One region of the Halobacillus sp. A1-3 genome, then DNA from elsewhere that is predicted to be linked to it. Evidence: riboswitches for the same ligand, from Rfam matches in the RefSeq annotation. Region 1 holds a riboswitch; the other holds the start of a gene.
The links. Region 1 has a riboswitch for cobalamin ahead of ACRYKC_RS05945 (ABC transporter substrate-binding protein). Riboswitches for the same ligand answer to the same signal wherever they lie in the genome.
Positions count from the first base shown of each region.

Region 2: it holds a riboswitch for cobalamin, as region 1 does, so the genes downstream of both, ACRYKC_RS09825 (DUF4430 domain-containing protein) here and ACRYKC_RS05945 (ABC transporter substrate-binding protein) in region 1, are expected to answer to the same signal.

Region 1 covers NZ_JBPCEO010000003.1:101,475-104,879, reverse strand. Annotated here, with positions in the region: gene ACRYKC_RS05950 (FecCD family ABC transporter permease) at 1-656, opposite strand, end outside; gene ACRYKC_RS05945 (ABC transporter substrate-binding protein) at 613-1,611, opposite strand; cobalamin riboswitch at 1,747-1,936, opposite strand; gene ACRYKC_RS05940 (hypothetical protein) at 2,313-2,489, shown strand; gene ACRYKC_RS05935 (fructose bisphosphate aldolase) at 2,587-3,405, shown strand, end outside.
Region 2 covers NZ_JBPCEO010000004.1:386,220-389,624, forward strand. Annotated here, with positions in the region: gene ACRYKC_RS09810 (hypothetical protein) at 1-70, opposite strand, end outside; gene sigX (RNA polymerase sigma factor SigX) at 60-599, opposite strand; gene ACRYKC_RS09820 (ECF transporter S component) at 898-1,416, opposite strand; gene ACRYKC_RS09825 (DUF4430 domain-containing protein) at 1,421-1,831, opposite strand; cobalamin riboswitch at 2,027-2,206, opposite strand; gene ACRYKC_RS09830 (ATP-binding protein) at 2,248-3,405, opposite strand, start outside.

The DNA.
Region 1 (3,405 bases):
AGCATCAAATAAACATAATTCCAGCCACGCATTCCTACACTGCCTAACAACCAGTTCACAATTTGCCTAAGCTCTTCTCCTGTCAACGCAATCATTAACGAAATCAGTGACCCTAAGAAGGAACTGAAGATAATTCCTGTTAAGATAACCGTCATCATCGACATGGAACGGTCGACCAATCTAGTAAATCCAACGACAAGAAAAATCGTTGTAATAGCTGCTATGATACTAACAACTGGTAAGGTAAATCCCCCTGCAAAGGGTAAAGTGATTCCTAAAAAAAGCACAGCAACTGCTCCGACAGAAGCACCTGAAGAAACTCCTAACGTATAAGGATCGGCCAGCGGATTCTTCAAAAGGCCTTGAAATGCGGCTCCCGCTATGGCCAACGCCCCTCCGACAAGCGCAGCCAGAATCACTCTAGGCAGGCGAATTTTCAGGATAATCGCCTTCTGCATGTCATCGACACCTTCTGCCATATGTAAAAAAGGAAGCAATTGCTCGCCTATAATACGAGCAATGACCTCAAATGAAATAGATACGCTTCCTATAGATGTTCCTAAAAAAATACAAAACACCAAAAATAACGAACTAGAAGTATATTGAAAAGGTCTATTCACTGAAAACTTCTGGATATATTGCTTTACCAAGTTCATTTACTCCTTCAACTAAGCGAGGTCCAGGACGTGTAACGAGATCCGAATGGACATCATAGACCTGTTCCTGTTCAATCGCAGGCACAGAATCCCAACCTTCACGAGAAAGCACTTTTTCTTTCGGATTTTCTGTATAATAGCCATACGTAGTTATGATAACTTCTGGCTGTAATTCGACAATCGCCTCGTTATTCATTTTGAACCAGCCCTCCTGGTCACCGACCACGTTTTTCGCGTTGATGACTTGAAGCATTTCGTTTAAAAATGTTTCCTTTCCTCCACTATAGATTTCGGGAGCAGGTGATACTTCGATAAAAACCTCTTTCTTATCTTCTTCAGTTATTCCACTGGTTTTCTCTTTGATCGCTTCTAAATCTTCTTTCATGCCAGTTACAATTTCTTCTGCTTTCTCAGAAGCTCCCGTAACCTTTCCAATCGTTTGAATGCTCTCATACACCGCTTCAAAAGACGTAGCCTCCTGTACAACAAACACCTTTATACCAGCATCACGAATCTGCTTTAAAGCTTGTTCAGAATTGTGCGCTCCTGATGCATGAGAAAGGACTAAATCAGGCTCTAAGGAAAGAATCTTCTCTACATTTAGATCCTGACCGCCGATCTTCTCTTTTTGAGTGGCTTCCTCAGGATAATTTGCATAATCACTTACGCCGACAACTTCTTCAGAAAGGCCAAGTGTAAAAAGGATCTCCCCATTACTCGGAATCGTGCTAATGATCTTCTCAGGTTCTTTTTCAAAAGTCACCTCTTGCCCCAACGCATCGGTCACAGTTAGCGGATAAGACGAATTTGTTTCTTCTCCGCTATTCGCTTGTTCTGGCTGGTCTTGTGAATCTTCACTTGTCGATCCGGCTTCCTTATCCCCCCCAAGAGCACAGCCAGCTAATAAGCCGATAACAAGAAATAAAGATAATAATTTCTTCCAAAAATGGTTCATTCTTAAATCCTCCTTTTGTTATTTGAACACACAAAAAAACACATCTTTTGATAAAAAGATGTGTACCGTCATGAGACCACTATGTATAGAAAGGACTCCTGATCTTCCGACACACCTCCCTATCCGCGTAGGTTATATTGGTGTAAAAAGCAGGTAGGTCTCCTGACTTCAGATCATTGCTTCCTTGCTCCTTCCCATGCGTACTAAGCACAGTGGACCGGCAAAGTTACTCCCTTTCACAGTGGCGGGACCGTGTTGGATTTGCACCAACTTCCCTTTTAAGCCATTGAAATAATTCAATCGCGCCTACTTTTCCAATATGTAATTACTTTTCATTGTAAACGAAAGTGAATGAATTTGCTCACTTTTTCTGAAAATTTGTCGGGAAATTTTACTTAGATTGAAGAAATTATTAATCAGTTAAGCCACCTTATCCAGAAGCTCAGTTTCGATACTTTAATGTTAATGATGGTGGATGGAAGATCACCTCGCTTTCCATGGACATGTGCTGACCCTCCTCACACTAAGTCTTCCAGGATCTCGCCTAGCATGTTCATCCCACAGGAGTGAATCCGTTTTCCTCCCTACTACGATATAAAGTCACTCGATCTCTTGACTCACAGAGTAATGAAGATATTGGTAATAGCAGACCATAAATCGCGCACACTAAAAGAGATCAATAAATAGAAGGAGGAACGATCGTGGATAAAAGTGACTCTCTTGCTTACACAACAATTGCTATGAACGAACTTGGCTACAGCCGCCGGGAGATTGAAAGCATTACGAATAAAATGCTCGAAATCATTGAAAAGCTCCCTGAACAAGAAGCAGAAAATAAAGCGGATGAAATATTATACGATTCCTCTGAACCATCTTAACCTATGGATATTTCTTTCCAGGAAACACGATTCGTGTTACAAATAGTGGGTGAATGGGAAGAGTATAGTGGACCATAAAAAAGGAGGAGTGTAACAGATGAATCAAGCACAATTTGATAAGGTCAAAAGTGGAAATGGATTTATCGCAGCCCTGGACCAGAGTGGCGGTAGCACGCCTAAAGCATTAGCTGCTTATGGAGTTCCAGAGGATTCCTATTCTGGTGAAGACGAAATGTTCGATCTTGTCCACCAGATGCGTACAAGAATCATTACGTCCCCGTCTTTCAATTCCGATCAGATTCTCGGTGCCATTCTATTTGAGCAAACGATGGATCGAGAAATTGAAGGGCAATATACAGCAGACTATCTTGCCGATAAAGGGGTTGTCCCTTTTCTGAAAGTGGATAAAGGGCTCGCTGAACAAGAAAATGGCGTACAGCTTATGAAACCAATTCATGATCTAGATGAAACTCTTAGACGTGCCAATGAACGAAACATTTTCGGTACTAAAATGCGCTCAGTCGTCCACGAGCCGAACGAACAAGGCATCAAAGATGTGGTTGATCAGCAATTTGATATCGGAAAGCGCATTATTGAAGCTGGATTAGTTCCGATCATTGAACCAGAAGTCGATATTCATAGTGAAAACAAGGAAAAATGTGAGGAGATTCTTAAACAGGAAATCCTCAAACATTTGAATAACCTTTCCGATGATCAAAATGTGATGCTGAAACTCACGATCCCTACGAAGCCGAATCAGTATAAAGAACTGATCGATCACCCTCGTGTAGTTCGTGTTGTTGCTCTTTCCGGAGGCTATTCTCGCGAAGAAGCTAATGAAAAGCTTAAAGAGAACGACGGTTTGATTGCAAGTTTCTCCCGCGCACTAGCCGGAGATCTAAACGCTAATCAGTCG
Region 2 (3,405 bases), on a different contig from region 1:
GGTCTTCAACAGGAGGCAGCTTCCTGAGCATGTTTTCTAATTCTTCATCTGTATGATGTTTACGCTTCACGCTGCACTCCCCCTTCACTTTCTTTATCTAATATTTCTCTCAACGCTTTCATCCCGCGATGTTGAGTCGTCTTCACTTTACTTTCGCTCCAATCCAATATTGCGGCTGTTTCTTGGATAGACATCCCTTGAATAAAGCGAAGTATAATGACACTCCGCTGGTCAACTGTACATTGATCTAACGCTTGATATACCGCCTTCAATTCTTCATTTTGAATGGCTACTTCCTCTGGCAAGGTATCTGTATCTTGAATCTTTTCTCCTTTTTCGCTCCAATCAAAAAAATCCATGATTCGATTCCGCTTTCTTTTCTGCTTCCTAAAATAGTCAATCGTTACATGGCGTGCAATGGAAAACAACCACGTTTTTTCACTGCTTCTTCCATCAAAGGATTGGTAAGATTTGATAACTTTGATATAAACATCCTGGACAAGGTCTTCAGCTAAATCACGATCCTTTACCATGTAAATAATAAATTGAAATAGATCTTTATGATACTTGTCATAAAGATCATCAAAAAACCTTTTCACTACAGGTACCTCCTGGTTATAGAAATAGTCGTATATGTATGTAAAAAGTTACATCTTTATCTTAATATGCCTTCATAAAAAAAGAAATAGAAATTGGACAGTGTTAAAAACCTGGAATAATAAAGACAAATGCAGGAGTACACCAGGGTATCTTTAAGGTAACTAAAACCAACAAAGAAAAAAGCCTAAGGAATCCTCAGGCTTTAGGTCGTAATTTACTATTTGATTGGAGTATAGGCTAATTTACGAAATATTGATGGATCCGTTACTAAGAATGGGATTAATCCCCAACATAAGATTAGGGGCGTGGCGTGTCTTGTAGTCCATTTCTCTTCTCGTATTTTTTAAACAATTTTGCAAGGATTGGAGAAAGAGCTAAAATAAATACAGCATTAGCAACCGCATGATTCAAATCAAAAGGTAAGCCTGCCAGGTAATACGCCCAAAAAGGCTGTCCAATCGTTCGCATCGTTAAAGAAATGACGAGTCCGAAAAATAACCCGCTAAATACCCCGTAAGCGGTTAGAACCCACAAAGGTAATCGAGGCCAAAATCTACCCAGCAAACCAGCAATAAGTCCAATTACTGTCCAAGCAGTAATTTGCCATATGGTCCACACGCCCATCCCTAAGAGCATATTAGAAACTGTTGTAGTGAGTAACGCCATAATCACCCCAGCTAATGGACCAAGCCAAAACGAAGTTAAAATAATGATGGCAGTAACCGGCTGAATATTAGGTAAACTTGCTAGCGCAATTCTTCCGGCAATTGCCAAAGCTGCTAACATCGCTATAAGAGTAATTTTATAAGTATTCATTTAATCATTCCCACGAATGATAGTCAAAGACAATTTCGTCTCCTTGTTCCACTTCATATTCATTTGCACCTACCATGGCTTCCTCTCCGTTTATCGTAAACATCCAGGCCATTTTTTCTTCTTGATTGCCCTCGATTCCCTCGATGCTGTTAATGAAGCCATCACTTTCTTCTACCTCAAAATTATCTTTCATCACTTCCATCAATGTCGTACCTTTCTCAACAGAAATCTCTTGATCAGCGAGCACTTCTTCGCCATTGTTTTTAGAAATTTCCACCTTTAAAGTAACTTCCTGTTTCTCCTCTTGCTGACTTGCATTTGCCTCTTCTGTTTTCTCAGTCTGCTGCGACCCGCATCCACTTATTACCCCGATGGCAAGTAGAGCAGCAACTAAAAATACATAAATCTTTTTCATCTTCAATCCCCCTATCTTTTCTTTTGATATAATGGTTTCATCACTTTTAAGAAAGGGCATAAAGACAACACAAGGCTATGTAACTATCAAAAAAGCTTGTCCTTTGTTAAAAGGACAAGCTTAAGACAAACCAGAAAGGTTATTATTTATTACATAGGACCAATCGGTTGTCTCAAACGCTCAATCCCCGAAGCTTTGAAACATAAGATTTTGGCAGGTCTACTGACTTGTGTTTCTACCTACTGAGGATCCTTCCCATGCGTCATGCACAGTGGAATTTCCCTTTCGTCATCACTTACAGTTGCGAGGACAGTTCTGGCTTTTAACCAGATTCCCTTTTAAGCCTTCTCAGGCACCCAAAATCTTTCGTATGAAGTTCATTTATAACATTACATGATATTTAAAAAATAAGCAATCTAATATTCTGTCAACTCAAGATTTTTCGGTATTCTAAAGGTGAAAGTAGTTCCCTCTTCTAACTTACTGTGAACACTGATTGTCCCATGGTGAGCTTCTACAATATTCTTAGCAATCGCAAGACCAAGCCCTGTGCCTTTTTTCTGTTTCGAACTTTCTCGTTTTCTAGACTTGTCTGCTTTATAAAAACGCTCAAAAACAAAAGGAAGATCTTCTTCGGCAATACCTTGTCCAGAATCATGAACAGAGGCTATCCAGTCACCATTAATATGGTCTACTGCGACATCTACTTTTCCTCCAGGTTGGGTATGCCTTATTGCGTTATCAATTAGATTTGTAAACACCTGTTCGATTCGGTCGGAATCGAAAGGAAGTCTTTCAAACTCCTGATCAACCCTCATCGTTAAATCTACGTCTCGTTCGTCTGCAATTCCTTGGAATTTACGAATGATTTTATTCATATACGGATGGATATCTACAGACTCAATATAGAGCTGAATATGTCCTGCCTCCATTCTAGCAAGATCAAGAAGCTCATTAACCAATCGTCCAATTCTCAATGATTCTTCATGGATAATCTGTGCGAGCTCATTTTTATCTTCTTTACTTTCGGCAATGTCATCTACAATTGCTTCACTATATCCTTGAAGCATAGAAATGGGAGTTCTCAGCTCATGAGATACATTTGCAATGAAATCTTTTCGTAATTTATTCAATCGACGTTCTTCCGTCATATCTCTCAGTACCGCCACGGCACCGCGTACGGTTGCTTTATCATAAAGCGGTGTCATAATGATCACCCATGAACGTCCTTGGAGAGTGACTTCCGTCATCGATTCTTCCTCATTGGTAATTACCTTTTTAAACAAAGCTTTTAACGGTTCTGGAAGAGTTTGGGCATCACTAATATCTTCCTTATGCTCAAATGCATAAGCATCTAGGTACTGTGTGGCAGGAGGATTGGTAACTAGTATCTCTCCTGTTCGGTTAATCGTAATAACTCCATCGGCCATTGAGCGTAAGATTCCTGACAACTGCTCTTTCTCTTGGTTCAACGCATTGATATGATATTTCAACTGCCTTCCCATCCGATTGAAAGCCATAGCGAGCTCACCAATCTCATCATGGGTCAATATTGGTACTTTATTATTAAATTC